Regions from separate parts of the Azospirillum palustre genome, predicted to be linked through region 3. Evidence: riboswitches for the same ligand, from Rfam matches in the RefSeq annotation. Region 3 holds a riboswitch; each other region holds the start of a gene.
What was found. A riboswitch is a leader RNA that binds a small molecule or an ion and turns the genes downstream of it on or off. The one in region 3 is predicted to bind manganese.

Region 1: another riboswitch for manganese. It lies ahead of CRT60_RS10080 (manganese efflux pump MntP); the one in region 3 lies ahead of CRT60_RS09455 (manganese efflux pump MntP).
Region 2: another riboswitch for manganese. It lies ahead of CRT60_RS17425 (manganese efflux pump MntP); the one in region 3 lies ahead of CRT60_RS09455 (manganese efflux pump MntP).

The regions. Positions count from the first base shown of each region.
Region 1 is NZ_PDKW01000040.1:19,808-24,834, reverse strand. It holds gene lnt (apolipoprotein N-acyltransferase) at 1-376, opposite strand, end outside; gene CRT60_RS10100 (DsbA family protein) at 1,111-1,755, shown strand; partial or broken gene CRT60_RS37760 (hypothetical protein) at 1,820-1,990, shown strand; gene CRT60_RS10090 (copper chaperone PCu(A)C) at 2,278-2,736, shown strand; gene CRT60_RS10085 (SCO family protein) at 2,744-3,370, shown strand; yybP-ykoY riboswitch at 3,619-3,719, shown strand; gene CRT60_RS10080 (manganese efflux pump MntP) at 3,822-4,364, shown strand; gene CRT60_RS10075 (MFS transporter) at 4,479-5,027, shown strand, end outside.
Region 2 is NZ_PDKW01000041.1:844,467-849,493, reverse strand. It holds gene CRT60_RS17435 (ABC transporter permease) at 1-129, shown strand, start outside; gene CRT60_RS17430 (ABC transporter ATP-binding protein) at 122-1,186, shown strand; yybP-ykoY riboswitch at 1,489-1,666, shown strand; gene CRT60_RS17425 (manganese efflux pump MntP) at 1,668-2,237, shown strand; gene CRT60_RS17420 (hypothetical protein) at 2,354-3,106, shown strand; gene CRT60_RS17415 (alpha-hydroxy acid oxidase) at 3,186-4,400, opposite strand; gene CRT60_RS17410 (hypothetical protein) at 4,518-4,721, opposite strand; gene CRT60_RS17405 (nitrate regulatory protein) at 5,000-5,027, shown strand, end outside.
Region 3 is NZ_PDKW01000039.1:730,452-735,478, reverse strand. It holds gene CRT60_RS09465 (ABC transporter permease) at 1-409, shown strand, start outside; gene tenA (thiaminase II) at 459-1,157, shown strand; gene CRT60_RS09455 (manganese efflux pump MntP) at 1,216-1,794, opposite strand; yybP-ykoY riboswitch at 1,877-2,001, opposite strand; gene guaD (guanine deaminase) at 2,028-3,374, opposite strand; gene CRT60_RS09445 (urate hydroxylase PuuD) at 3,410-4,597, opposite strand; gene CRT60_RS09440 (sensor histidine kinase) at 4,794-5,027, shown strand, end outside.

The sequences.
Region 1 (5,027 bases), on a different contig from region 3:
CCGCGCCGCCGATGCGCAGCCGGGCAAAGGCCCAGGCCGGAGCGGCGAGGAACAGGGCAAGGAACGCGCTCAGTCCTCCGACTGCGGGAACGGCCATCCAGCCAAAGCGGTCGGCCTCGACGTAGAAGCTCTCGGCGATCCAATGCGTTCCGGCGACGAAGAAGCCCAGGCCGAAGCTCCAGCCGATCAATCCGGCCAGCCGCGGGGAGGCGCCCTGGAGCAGCAGGAAGTGACCGCCGAGTCCCAGCACGAGAAAGGGAGGGAGCGAGAAGGGCGGCAGAGCCAGGACGGTCAGCGCGCCCAGCATACCGCCGGCCGGCACCGCGACCGCGGGGTGTCGGCCAAGGCGCGCCAGGGCTGCCTTCCATCGCCTCATCGAAAGGTTCCCTGCGTGCCAATGAAGTGCAGAATTGCCTCCGCCGCCATGATCTTCCGCTCTCCGCCTCTGCTAAAGCTCCCGACCGTGCATGCTCCAGCCGCTGGAGAAGCAAGAGCTATCTTCGTGCGACGCTCCGCCGGGGAATGGTGCGGGCGGCCCGCCAGTGTCCTTTGCGGTTGTTGATGCATCTCCGGACGCGCTACCATCCCGGCATGATCCGCCTGCGCCGCCTCATGCCCGTCCTGCTGCTGCTGAGCTTCGTGCTCGGTGCGGTGCAGGCCGTTGCGGGCCGAGGGTGGCCGGAGAGAAGCGCAGGAACGGTCGCGCTGCCCTGGACGGCCTGCCTGCCGGATGGCTGCGATTCCGGCAGCGGGGGCGAGGCCGACGCGGGAAATCTCCCAGTTGTGACCTGCCTGCATGGCGGTGGCTGTGTCGTTCTCCCGGTTTCACCGGCTGGGGCGGCATTCCCCGCCCAGGTGGCTGAGCGGTACCGTCCTGTTTCGCCAATCCTCGCAGCGGGACGGGATTTGGCTCCCGACCAGCGACCTCCGATCGCGTCCATGGCTGTCTGAGCGCATCCCGGCGGACAAGTCCGTCCGCCGGTCCGCTGCCCTATGGAACGGCTTTCCTTGAAAGCCCGCCAACCGGCTTCGCCTCGCAATCAGGAAGGCTTCGGGCGCCGCACAGGCTGCGTCCCGTCGCCTCCCCCCGCCATCGGATGTTCCATCGTCATGTTCGCAAGCCGCACCCTTCGTGCCGCCGTTCTGTTCGCCGCGCCGCTCGCCGTCTGGCTGGTGGCCGGCGCCGTTCCGGCGCAGACGCCCACCGCCGTCACCGCTGCCGTTCCGGTCACGGCCACCATGCCGCGCGTGCTGGGTGATCCCCAGGCTCCGGTCGAGGTGATCGAGTACGCCTCGCTCACCTGCCATCACTGCGCCACCTTCCACAACACGGTTTTGCCGCAGGTGAAGCAGGAACTGGTCGATACCGGCAAAATCCGCATCGTCTATCGCGATTTCCCGCTCGACCGAAGCGGTGTGGAGGCCGCGACCCTGGCCCGCTGTGTGACACCGGAGCGTTATTTCCCGCTGCTCTCGGTGCTGTTCGCCAAGCAGGACGACTGGTCGCACGCCAAGGATCCGGTGGAGGTCCTCGCCCGTCTCGGCGCGCTCGCCGGTCTGTCCCGCACCGCCTATGACGCCTGCCGCAACGACCAGGCACTCCAGGATGCGATCCTGCAATCCCGCTTGGACGGCGAACGGCTCCACAGCGTGAATTCCACGCCGTCCTTCGTGATCGGCGGCAAGACCTACAAAGGGGTTCTGCCGTTCGAGGACTTCAAAAAGGCCGTGACGCCCCTGCTGCCGGCACCCTGACGGCCGGATCAGGAAAATTCCGGAGCTTCCGGCAATTCGGCCTTGATCCTCCAGTTGCTGGAGGATGCATGGTCGACGAGGGCCGCAGGCAAGAACCGGACCGGCAAGGGTGGAGTGGATGATGCAGGACGGCACGGCCCTGGATGCGATGAACAGCGCCGGCGGGCAGAGTCTGCGCTACCGGGTGGACGGTATGGACTGTCCAAGTTGCGTCACCAAAATCGAAACTGCCCTGCGGCGGCTGTCCGGTATCAGCGACATCGCGGTCTCTGTCGCGGGCCACGGTTGCCAACATCCGCCACAATGTCGCCTTCGCCCTCGGCCTCGAGGCGATCTTCCTCGTGACCACCCTGATCGGCGCGACCGACCTCTGGCTGGCCATTCTCGCCGACACCGGGGCGACGGTCATCGTCACCCTGAACGCTCTTCGGCTGCTGCGCCGGCCGAAGATCGAACCTCTCCCGGCCGCCGACCAGGCGGTGCGATGCCAGCCAGTCCATTTCATCCCAAGGAGCATTGACCGTGAAATCGATCCTGACGGCAGGCGCCGTCCTCTTCGCCGCCTGTGCCCTGCCGGCCGCCGCCGAAACCGTCCGTACCGGAGCCCTATCGATTGAGCAGGCCTGGGCGCGCGCGACCATTCCCTCGGCCCAGACCGGGGCGGTCTATCTGACGATCCGCAACGGCGGTGCCCAGCCCGACCGCATCGTCGCTCTGGAGGCTCCGGTCGCCGGGCATGCCATGCCTCATGAAACCAAGCAGGATGGCGACGTGCTGCGCATGGCCGAAACCGGTCCGCTGAGCGTCCCCGCCGGCGGTGCCTTGGAGATGAAGCCGGGCGGTACGCACATCATGCTGATGGATCTGAAGGGCGGGCTGAAGCCGGGCCAGTCCTTTCCGCTGACCGTGACCTTTGAACGGGCGGGAACGGTCGCGGTGCCGGTGACGGTCGGCCGGGCCGGCGCCATGGGGCCGGAGTGACCGCCGGATGACGCTGCACCACCTTCGTCTCATTCTGTGGTCGGCAGTGGGCGTGGCGCTCGTCGCGGGCTTTGTGCTGCTCTGGCGGGCTTCGTCCGGCGGTCCGCCTGCCACACAGCCGGACCCCGCCCGCCCGCTGGCTGAGGGCAGCCGATGGCAGCTGCTGGACGAGCGGAACCAGCCCTTCACGCCCGCCGATCTGCCGGGACGGCCAACGGTGATGGTGTTCGGTTTCACCCACTGTCCCGATGTCTGCCCGACCTCCCTGTCCTACGTGGCAAACCTGCTCCGGTCGCTCGGGCCGCGGGGAGAGGCGATCCGGCCGCTGTTCCTGACCGTCGATCCGGAACGGGACACCCCCGCCGTCATGGCCGATTACACCGACCTGTTCGACCCCCGCATCCATGGCGTCACTGGCGCACCCGATCAGATGGCGGCGGCCCTGAAGAGCCTCGGCATCTTTTCCCGGAAGGTACCGCAGGAAGACGGCGGCTACACCATGGACCACAGCGCGACGATCCTGCTGCTGGACTCGGCGGGGCGCCTGCGCTCGACGCTGGACATCCATGAGGGAGAGGAGGTTGCCGCCCGGAAGATTGAACGGCTGCTTGTTGCAGAGGCCGGAAGCCGGTGACACCCAAGCGCGGCTATGGTTCCTCGCCGCCGCACTTGTGGAAAGCCGACGGCGAGGCCCCGTCTCCGAGGAGATCGCCGACCGCTTCCAGCCGGTCGACATAAAGAGGAAAACTTGTTGGGAAATGAAAGTATTTTAATGTTTAGCTATCCCAACCATAAATCGAGTAAAGCAAAGGAGTTGGAAGCGCAATATACCATGCCAAAGCCGCTCGCCGAGGGTTGACGATGAAAATACAGAGCTGTAGTGTCGCGCCCATTGGGGAGTAGCTTCCGGCAGCTAGCCGGGAACACGTCAACATTCTTGCGCTCAAGGACGCATGGCGCGTTCAGTGGACGATCGTCTGCCTAGCGAGACCAGTGTGTTCGACGATCCGCGCCGGCCGGATTCTCGAACGCGCTGTCTCACAAGACCGGCGGGATGGACGATGACTCCTCTATCGATTGCCGTGTTGTCGCTCAGCATGTCGGCCGATGCCTTTGCCGCCTCCATCGGCCGTGGTGCATCCCGCCGACCCACCTTCCCGGCTGCCCTCAAAGGCGGCTTGGTTTTCGGCGCCGTCGAAGCAATCACGCCATTGATCGGCTGGGCATTGGGCCTGGCTGCGGCAGGCTTCGTCACTGCCGTCGACCATTGGATCGCATTTACTCTGCTCGGCCTCGTCGGCGGCAAAATGGTCTGGGAGGGCTTCCAGTCCCAAGAGGGCGAGGATGATGCCTCCACCGGGTCCAGCCCCTGGACGCTGGTCGCCACAGCGGTCGGCACCAGCATCGATGCCGCCGCGGTCGGCGTTTCCCTGGCGCTCCTGGACACCAACATCATCCTCATCGCTCTGTCGATCGGTCTCGCCACCTTTGCGATGACCACCATCGGCATGATGATCGGCAAGGCGGTGGGCGTGCGCTTCGGCAAGGTGGTGGAAGCGCTCGGTGGCATCGCGCTGATCGGCTTGGGATGCTCGATCCTCGTCGAGCATCTCGACTTGTTCCCCTGATCTCTTCCGCAGGTCTCCTGCCGGCAGGAGCCATGCAAACACCACGTCCATGGGCGCAGCTTGCCGCACCACGATTACACTGCCCGGTAGTGAACGAAAGCAGCGAGGTCAACTTTGTCGCTCCGCTCCATACCCCGCAGCGTCGTCGCTCTGGGCTTCGTCAGCCTGTTCATGGACGTCTCCTCGGAGATGATCCACAGTCTTCTGCCGGTGTTCCTGGTTTCGGTCCTCGGCGCCAGTGCGCTGTCGGTGGGTCTCATCGAGGGCATTGCCGAGGCGACGGCATCCATCACCAAGGTCTTCTCAGGCGTGGTCAGCGATTGGGCCAGGCGGCGCAAGCCGTTGCTGCTGCTTGGCTATGGCATGGCCGCACTGACCAAGCCGGTGTTTCCGCTCGCCGATACGCTGGCCTCGGTGCTGCTCGCCCGCTTTCTCGACCGCATCGGCAAAGGTGTTCGCGGGGCGCCGCGCGATGCGTTGGTCGCCGAGGTGACGCCGCCCGACCTGCGTGGCGCCGCCTTCGGGCTGCGGCAATCGATGGACACGGTGGGAGCATTCGCCGGCCCCGCACTTGCCATGCTGTTGATGGTCCTTAGCGACGACAACTTCCGCCTTGTGTTCTGGATTGCGGTCGTCCCGGCTCTGATCGCCGTCGCGGTGATC
Region 2 (5,027 bases), on a different contig from region 3:
TCGCTGCTGGTCTCGCTGTGGGGCACCGGTGCCGTCGACCTCGTGACTGCGCTCTCCACCGTCAACATCGCGATGATCGGCGGCGGCCTGCTGCTGATGTCGCTCTTCGGGAAACGCTCCCATGGCTAAGCTCATCATCGACGACCTGCATTTGTCCTACGGCAGCACCGAGATCCTGAAGGGCATCACCGCCACCTTCGCCCAGGGCGAGATCGTCGCCCTGCTCGGCCGGTCGGGCAGCGGCAAGACCACGCTTCTGCGCTCCATCGCCGGGCTGGAGGAGCCGAAGAAGGGCGTCATCTCCATCGGCGACCAGCCGGTGTTCGACGCCGCCGCCGGCCTCAACGTGCCGTCGGAGAAGCGCGGCCTCGGGCTGGTCTTCCAGTCCTACGCGCTGTGGCCGCACAAGACGGTGTTCGAGAACGTCGCCTACGGCCTGCGCCTGCGCAACGTGGCCAAGGCGGAGCTTCAGCAGCGCGTCGCCGCCGTTCTCGACGGCGTCGGGCTCGGCCATCTCGGCGACCGCTATCCGCACCAGATGTCGGGCGGCCAGCAGCAGCGCGTGGCACTGGCCCGCGCGCTGGTCTACAACCCGCCGGTCATCCTGCTCGACGAGCCGCTGTCGAACCTCGACGCCAAGCTGCGCGAGGAGGCGCGCATCTGGATCCGCACGCTGATCAAGCGGATGAACCTGACCGCCGTCTTCGTCACCCACGATCAGGTCGAGGCGATGGCGATCGCCGACCGCATCGTCCTGCTCGACGGCGGCCGCATTGTCCAGGCCGGCACGCCGGAACAGCTCTACACCGAGCCGGTCAGCCTGTTCGCGTCCGAGTTCATGGGCGTCAACAACCAGATCAAGAGCCGGGTGCAGGACAAGCGCGGCGGCTACGCCCGCATCGAGCTGTCCGGCCATCCGCTGTGGGGCAAGGACCGCGCCGGCAAGGGCGTGTCGGAGGAGGCCACCGGCGTCATCCGCCTGGAACAGGTCGACGTGGTGGACGGCCCGGGGGGAGGGGATGGCGAGAATCGCATCCCGGCCCAGCTGGAGACCTCGCTCTATCTCGGCAGCCACTGGGAGCATGTCTTCCGCTGCGGCGACCAGACGCTCCGCGCCTTCGGCCGCCCGCTGGCGGCCGGCACCCACTGGCTGCACCTGCCGCCGGAACAGCTCTGGGTGTTCTGAGCGGGGCTTCCGCCGCACCAGGATCCCCTCTCCCTTCCGGGGAGAGGGGATCCTCAAACCTCGATCAGCGCATAGGGCCGCCCGGTCTCCTTGGGGATGGTCTGCGCCACGTTGTAGACCGGCGTCCGTCGCGCCCGCAGACCCGGCACTGAATTATACCTTCCTCTATAGAGTGAAAAATTTTTAATTGAAAAGTAATGAAGGGAAAGCGCAGGCTCTCCGTCTGACATTCCATGATCTTGAAAGTCGAATGGAGCCGGCATCCTGCCGGTTGACGCCCAATGACTGCCGCTATATGGTCGCCGCAGTTGGGGAGTAGCTTCCGGCGCCTCGCCGGGAACGTGTCAACATTCTTGTGCCCGATGCGGTGCATGGCACGTTCAGCGGACATCCGTCTGCCTAGCGAGACCAGTGTGCCCGAGGGTCCGCGCCGGCCGGATTTCGGACATGCTGTCTCATATGTCCGGCACGGATCCGCTCCGTGACCCCTCTTTCAATCGCCGTCCTCTCGCTCAGCATGTCTGCCGACGCCTTCGCCGCCTCCATCGGCCGTGGCGCGTCGCAGCGCCCCAGCGTCGCCGTCGCCATCAAGGGCGGGCTGGTGTTCGGCGTGGTCGAGGCCATCACGCCGCTGGTCGGCTGGGCGCTCGGGCTGGCGGCGGCCAGCTATGTCGCCGCCGTCGATCACTGGATCGCCTTCCTGCTGCTGTCGCTGGTCGGCGGCAAGATGGTCTGGGAAGGCTTCCAGCCGGAGACCGACGATCCGGAGCGGCAGGCCCGGCGCGCCAGCCCGTGGACGCTGGTCGCAACGGCGGTCGGCACCAGCATCGATGCGGCGGCGGTCGGCGTCTCCCTGGCCTTTCTCGGATCCGACATCGTCACCATCGCCCTGTCCATCGGCTTCGCCACCTTCGCGATGACCACCATCGGCATGCTGATCGGCCGGGCCGTCGGCCATCGCATGGGCAAGATCGTCGAGGTGCTCGGCGGGTTGGCTCTGATCGCGCTCGGAACCTCGATCCTGGTCGAGCATCTCGACCTGTTCGCCTGACCGGGAGCGGTGGGGAGCGACGGCGAGCGGCGATGCGGGAAATGAAAATAATCCTATAAATTGGGGAAATTCCTTATAGGCTTGCCGCGTGTTTTTCCCAACCGCGGAGCCTTGCCATGCCCCTCGATCCCCGCAGCTTCACCGGCGACAATTTCCCCCGCTGGGCCGAAGAGCCGCCGACACCTGCCGAAGGCTCGCTGGTTCCCGGTTCGCAGTTCCATGAAGAGCAGTGGATCATGGCCGCCGGCATGCTGGCGCGCGGCAACAGCTTCCTTCAGGTCTCGCGCGCCATGGGGTGCAGCCGTACGACGCTGTGGCGGGCCTATTACGGCTCCAAGGATTTTCGTCACAGGGTTTGGTGGGAGCGGCAGGCGCTGAACCGCGAGGCCGAACTGCGGCTGTCCTCGCTGCGGGTGCTGGTGGCCGAGCAGATCGAGCGGCTGGTCACGTCCGGCGATCCCGCCACCGTGCGCTGGCTGGCCGAGCGGCTCGGCCTCATCCCCGGTCCTGGGACCGCCCGCCACCCCTCGCGGGACATGATGGAGGAAACGCTGCGGGCGCCGCGCCCGGAAGACCCGCCCGCCGTCACCGTCCCCGAACTCGACGACGACCTGCCCGGCGCCATCCGCGAACGCACCGTGGATAGCCCTCTCTCCCCCGGGGAGAGGGAGGGGACCCGCGCCGAAGGCGTGGGGAGGGTGAGGGGGCTGGCGCGCGATCCGCGCGCCGCCAAGGGGCATACTGCCCCTTGGCAATCCCCTGGCGCGGTCGTTCCGTCCGCGCTGCCCCCCTCACCCAACCCTCTTCCCAGGGGGGAGAGGGCTTACAAGCGGTCGCCTTCGCCTGACGTCGGTGTCCGGCGCCGGTAGGCGGGCGATGGAACATCACCCGAAAACCGTTCCACGCCGTTCCATCCCGCCGGCCGGGACGGAGGCACCCACCCCCCGGTCAGCCCCCGAAATTCGGCTTTCCCGCCAGGATGTTGGAGGTCACGTGCCGGATGTCGCGCAGGCCGCACATCGCCATGGTCACGTCCATCTCCTTGGCTATGATCTCCAGGCACTGGGCCACGCCGGCCTCGCCGCCGGCACCCAGCCCATAGAGGAAGGCGCGGCCGATGAAGGTGCCCTTGGCGCCCAGCGCCAGCGCCTTGACCACGTCCTGGCCGGAGCGGATGCCGCCGTCCATCAGCACCTCGATGCGGTCGCCCACCGCCTCGACGATGGCCGGCAATGCCGAGATGGAGGAGATGGCGCCGTCCAGCTGCCGCCCGCCATGGTTCGACACGATCAGTGCGTCGGCGCCGGTGTCCGCCGCCATCACCGCGTCCTCCGGGTCGAGGATGCCCTTCAGGATCAGCTTGCCGCCCCAGCGGTCCTTGATGCGGCGCACGTCGTCCCAGTTCAGCGTCGGGTCGAACTGTTCCGCCGTCCAGGAGGACAGCGACGACAGGTTGCTGACCCCGGTGGCGTGGCCGACGATGTTGCGGAAGGTGCGGCGGTGGGTCCGCAGCATGTTGATCGACCAGCGCGGCTTGGTCGCCATGTCCAGGATGTTGCCGACGGTCAGCTTCGGCGGGGTGGACAGCCCGTTCCTGATGTCCTTGTGGCGCTGGCCGAGGATCTGGAGGTCGAGCGTCAGCACCAGCGCCGAGCAGCCCGCCGCCTTGGCCCGGTCGATCAGCTTGTCGATGAAGGCGCGGTCGCGCATGACGTAGAGCTGAAACCAGAAGGGCTTGTCGGTGTTCTCCGCCACGTCCTCGATGGAGCAGATGCTCATGGTGGACAGGGTGAAGGGCACGCCGGCCTTGGCTGCGGCGCGCGCGGCCAGGATTTCGCCGTCGGCATGCTGCATGCCGGTCAGGCCGGTGGGGGCCAGCGCCACCGGCATCGCCACCGGCTGGCCGACCATGCTGCTGGCCAGCGTCCGGTTGGTCATGTCCACAGCCACGCGCTGGCGCAGCTTGATCCGGCCGAAGTCGGACTCGTTGGCGCGGTAGGTCGACTCCGTGTAGGAGCCGGAATCCGCGTAATCGTAGAACATCCGCGGCACGCGCCATTCCGCCAGCTGCCGCAGATCCTCGATGCAGGTGACGGGCCGGTCGGTGAACAGGTTCGCCCAGCGCGACGGCGGCCGCGAGGAGGGCATGCGAACGGAGGTCATGGGGCGTGTCTCAACGGTTGCGCGCGAAACGGAAGGGCGTCGATTTGGCCACTCCGTCCGCGCACCGTCAAGCCATGGCTGCGGCGACGCTGCCCTTTTGCCTTGCTGTCCCGGCGCTCAGCGCGCCGGCTTCGACCTGGGCTTCGAGTTCGGCTTCGGTTTCGCTGGCCCGGCCTTCGGCGGCGTCATCATGGCCTTGATCATCGCCGATTGGGCCGCCGACTGGTTGCGCCGGGCCGCCGACATCGCCGCGGCGGTCCACATGCCGCTGGCGCGGTTGGCCCAGGACAGCCACGCGCTCATGAAGGGATTCTTGGTCATCGTGGAAGCGACTCCGGAATGGGGGACACCGACGACAACAGCGCCGGGCCCCCGATGTTGCGCTGCACAATGTTGCGGCACCCACCCGCCCAATTTTTCGGCGATCCCGCCGATTCTTGGGCAGGCGCGGCAAAGGCTGGGCAGCCCCGTCCAGCGGGGGAAGCCCTTATCCCCGCAGGGGGAGAGGGGCTTTTTCGCTGGCATATCCATTGCTTGTACAGGCCAAGGGGCCGGGCGACGTCGGGGGAACAGGCTGGATGGGTACGGAGCGCGACGCCATGAAGAGTGGAACCAGCGCCGCCGCGG
Region 3 (5,027 bases):
CTTCGGCTATTCGGTCTTCACGCTCGGCCTGCCGCTCGCCGCCTTCTTCGCCAATCTGATCGTGCTGGGCTGGTCGCTGGGGTTGCTGATCGTGGCGCTGATCCTGCGCTACGGCATGGGGGCGGAGGGGCTGGCCTGGATCGTCGTCTTCATGCTGGCCCCGGTCAGCGCGGTCTATTACCCGGTGTCGGTCCTGCCGGCCTGGCTCCAGCCGGTGGCGCTCGCCCTGCCGTCCGCCCATGTGTTCGAGGGCATGCGGGCGCTGGTGTTCGACGGCACGCTGCGCTGGGACCATCTGGCCTGGGCGGTCGGGCTGAACATCGTCTACATGGCGGGCGGCATCGCCGTGTTCCTCTATGCCTTCCACCAAGCGCGGGTGCGCGGTGCCTTGCTGCAAACCGGCGAATAGCGGGTAGAGTGCCGGCCCCACTACGTCAGCGACACCGGAGACAGCCGCCATGACCCCGCCCACCGCCGCCGACCCTGCCACACCCGACCTGTTCGACCGGCTCGTCGCCGGGGCGCGGCCGGACTGGTCGGCCTATGTCGACCATGCCTTCGTGCGCGGGATGGGCGACGGCACGCTGCCGCAGGAGTGCTTCCGCCATTATCTGGTGCAGGACTACCTGTTCCTGATCCATTTCGCCCGCGCCTATGCGCTCGCCATCTACAAGGGCCGCGACCTGCGCGAGATGCGGGCCTCGCTGAACGGGCTGAAGGCGATCCTCGACATGGAGATGGACCTGCATGTCGGCCTGTGCGCCGGCTGGGGCCTGCCGGCCGCCGAACTGGAGCAGGCGGCGGAGTCAAAGGCGACGATGGCCTACACCCGCTATGTGCTGGAAACCGGCTTGCGCGGCGACCTGCTGGACCTGCATGTCGCGCTCAGCCCCTGCATCATCGGCTATGCCGAGATCGGCCGCCGGCTGGCGGCGCTGCCGGGTGCGCTCGACGATGCCAACCCCTACCGTGTCTGGATCGCCGAATATGCCGGCGATGCCTATCAGGAGGTGGCGCGGGCGGCGCGGGAGAATTTGGACCGGCTGGCGGCCGACGGCATGACCGAGGCGCGCTTTCCCCGGTTGCTGACCATCTTCCGGCAGGCGTCCCGGCTGGAAGCGGACTTCTGGGAAATGGGGATGACGCTGGCGGAGTAAGAGCTACGGGAAGGAGGAGGCGTCTGCCTCCTCACCCCGCCAAGGTCACCCCGCCAGGTCACCCCATCGTGTGCTCCAGCAGGATCTTCGCGCCCAGCCCGATCAGCACGACGCCGCCGGCCATCTCGGCCCAGCGGCCCAGATGGTTGCCCGCGGCCTTGCCGATCAGCACGCCGCCGAAGGCGACCGCGAAGGTCACCACGCCGATCAGCGCCGAGGTCGTCACCATGTCGACATCGACCAGCGCCAGCCCCGCCCCCACGGCGGCGGCGTCGATGCTGGTGGCGACGGCGGTGGTCAGCAGGGCCAGCCATTCGGCGCGCACGCTGCGCACCGGGCCGCAATCCTCCTCGCCCTCATCCTCGCCGTCCATAATGGCGTTGCGCAGCATCGCACCGCCGACCGCCAGCAGCAGGCCGAAGGCGATCCAGTGATCGACCGACTCCACCAGACTGGCGAAGGCGATGCCGATGCCCCAGCCGACCAGCGGCATGGCGAACTGGCAGACGCCGAAGGCGGCCCCCACCCGCACCGCTTCCGGCAAACCGGCACGGCGCGAACAGGCACCGCGGCCGAGAGCGGCGGCGAAGCTATCCATCGAAAGGCTGAAAGCGAGCGCGAGGGACGTGGCGATCATGGCTATTCCCGGGCCAGACAACACAGTGGAATCGGGCGGACTCCGGCTGGCCGCGGAGATGTCCGATCCACTGGTCTCGCCGGGTCGACCCTTTGGTCGCCGTGCGCGCCATGGCGGTAACGGCCGAAGGCCGGAACCATCCAAGTCTGTTGACGCGAACCCCACCGGATCGCTGCCGGCGGGTGGCTACTCCCCAATGACGGCGGAAGTCCTACAGGGACTAGGGGCTTGGGTCAAGCGCCGGTTTGCCGCAGGTGCGAATTGCGGCCGCGCAGATAGGTGGCAGCCACCGAGCGGTCGTCGCCCAGCGTCACCTGGATGAACAGCTCCTCCTCCAGATCGCCGTCCACCGCCTTCATGCGATGTCGCATAGCCGGCGTCGCGGCGGGATCGAGCACGACGAGGTCGGCCCAGCGGCCGGGCTCCAGGCTGCCGATCTCGCCGGCCATGCCCAGCGCCTCGGCATTGCCGCGAGTCATCCAGTGCAAGGCGGCGAGCGCCGGCAGGTTCTGCCGCCGCAGTTGCAGCACCTTGTAGGCCTCCGCCGCCGTGCGCAGCATGGAATAGCTGGTGCCGCCGCCGACATCGGTGGCGATGGCGGTGCGCACCGGCCGCTCCGGCTTCGACAGGGCGTCGAGGTCGAACAGGCCGCTGCCGATGAACAGGTTGCTGGTCGGGCAGAAGACGGCGACCGAGCTGCTCTCCGACAGCCGGGCCATCTCCGCGTCCGACAGATGGATGCAGTGGCCGAACAGCGAGGTCGGTCCCAGCAGCCCGAAACGGTCGTAGACGTCGGTGTAGTCGCGCGCACCGGGAAACAGCCGGCCCACCTCGGCGATCTCGTCGGTGTTCTCCGACAGATGGGTCTGCATGTGGACGCCGGGATGCTCGCGCAGCAGCGCACCGGCGGCCTCCAGCTGCGCCTCGGTCGAGGTGATGGCGAAGCGCGGCGTCACGGCATAGCGCTGCCGCCCGGTCCCATGCCAGCGGCCGATCAGATCCTTGCCGTCGCGGTAGCTGCTGTCGGCTGTATCGGTCAGGGCGGCGGGGGCATGGCGGTCCATCATCACCTTGCCGGCGATCAGCCCGGCGCCGCGCGCCTCGGCCTCGGCGAACAGGGCATCGACCGACTGCGGGTGGACGGAGCCATAGACCACCGCCGTGGTCGTGCCGTTGCGCAGCAGCTCGTCCATGAAGAAGGATGCGTTGGCGGCGGCATGGGCCGGATCGGCGAAGCGCTGCTCCTCGATGAAGGTGTATTTCTCCAGCCAGTCGAGCAGCTGGGCGCCGTAGGAGGCGATGACCTGGGTCTGCGGGAAATGGATGTGGGTGTCGATGAAGCCCGGCAGCACCAGCTTGCCGCTGTGGTCGTCGACCGCCACCCCGTCCGGAACCCGGCCGCGCAGATCGTCCCAGTCGCCGACCTCCAGAATCCGCCCGTCAGCCCCGACCAGTAGCAGCCCGTCCTCACAATAGGTCAGGCAATCGAGATCGCCCGGCCCGGCGGGCGCGCGATGGAAGCTGAGCAGGCGTCCGCGGATGGCGGCGGAAACGGGGACGGCGATAGACTGGTCGGGCATGGGGGTCCGGTTCGATGGAGTGCTGTGAGGGAGGGTTACTTAATGTTCCCGGACCACGCCGCCAACACCGCCCGCTCCTGCGGGGTGATTCCGGTGATGTTGGCGGGGGGCATGGCGCTGCTGTAGCCGGCTTGCAGGCGGATCTGCTCGGCATGGCGGCGGATGCCGTCGCCTTCCAGCACGACGCCGCGCGGCGGGGTGGCGATGCCCTCCCACACCGGCTGGGCGGCATGGCACATGCTGCATCGGGTGGCGACGATCTCCTCCACCTGGGCGTAGCCGACCTTGACCGGCGCCGCAGCGGCGGTGTCGGCCGTCGCCGGCCCCATGGTGCTGAGCCAGATGCAGCCCAGCATGCCGGCGGCGGCCACACCCCAGGTCCACCAGGGCGTCGGCTTGCCGGCATGGCGGCTGTTGAAGAAATGGCGGATCGCCGTGCCGACCACCAGGACCAGCGCCACCATCGCCCAGTTGTAGCGGGTGGAGCTGACCAGCGGGTAATGGTTGGACAGCATCAGGAAGACGACCGGCAGGGTCAGGTAGTTGTTGTGCAGCGAGCGCTGCTTGGCCTTTTTGCCCAGCGACGGGTCCGGCGTCTCGCCGCGCAGCATGGCGGCCACCGTCTTGCGCTGGTTCGGGATGATCAGCATGAAGACGTTGCAGGCCATCATCGTCGCCATCAGGGCGCCGACCTGCAACATGGCGCCGCGCCCGCTGAAGATCTTCGTCATGCCCCAGGCCGTCGCCACCAGCATGACGAAGCCGGCGACAGCCAACGCCCCGTCGTTGCGGCCGAGCGGCGACTTGCACATCAGGTCATAGGCGACCCAGCCCGCCACCAGCGCCCCGACGCTGATCGCCACCGCCTGCCAATGGCTGAGCGCCAGCACGTCCTGGTCGATCAGGAACAGGTCGGCGCCGCGGTAATAGAGCACGCACATCAGGAAGAAGCCGCTGAGCCACGTCGCGTAGGATTCCCACTTGAACCAGGTCAGATCCTCCGGCAACTGCGGCGGGGCGACCATGTATTTGGTCATGTGGTAGAAGCCGCCGCCGTGAATCTGCCAGGCGTCGCCCGCCGTCCCGGACGGCGCCCCTGTCCGCTTGCGCAGCGAGGCGTCGAGATGGATGAAGTAGAAGGACGATCCGATCCAGGCGATGGCGGTGATGACGTGCAGCCACCGCGCCAGGGCGTTGATCCATTCCCACAGGATGGGCTCCATCGCGCGCACGCTCCTTCCGGTCAGGTCGATGGCATGACTGTAAGGCCAGTGTGCAGCTGCGGAAAACCATTCGTCCGTCCCAACAGCTTCAAAAAATGACGAAAGATGGAAGGGTGCCGACCGTGCCGCCGGTTGCCAACCCTCCTGCGAATTGGTAGAGGGGCTTACCCTTCCTCGCACCGCACGGCTCTCCGCGATGCCCACGTCCGGCAGCACAGTCACCCGCCGTGCCCTTCTGATGCTGCTCGCCGCCGCCTTCGCGCTGCTGGCGATCATCATGATGTCGGGATGGCTGGCGGACAGCACCCAGCAATATTCCCGCTCCGTCAGCCGGATAACGGCCCTGCGGGTCGCCGCCGGGACACTGCTCAGCCAGTTGCAGGATGCCGAGATCGGACAGCGCGGCTACCTGCTGACCGAGGACCGCCAA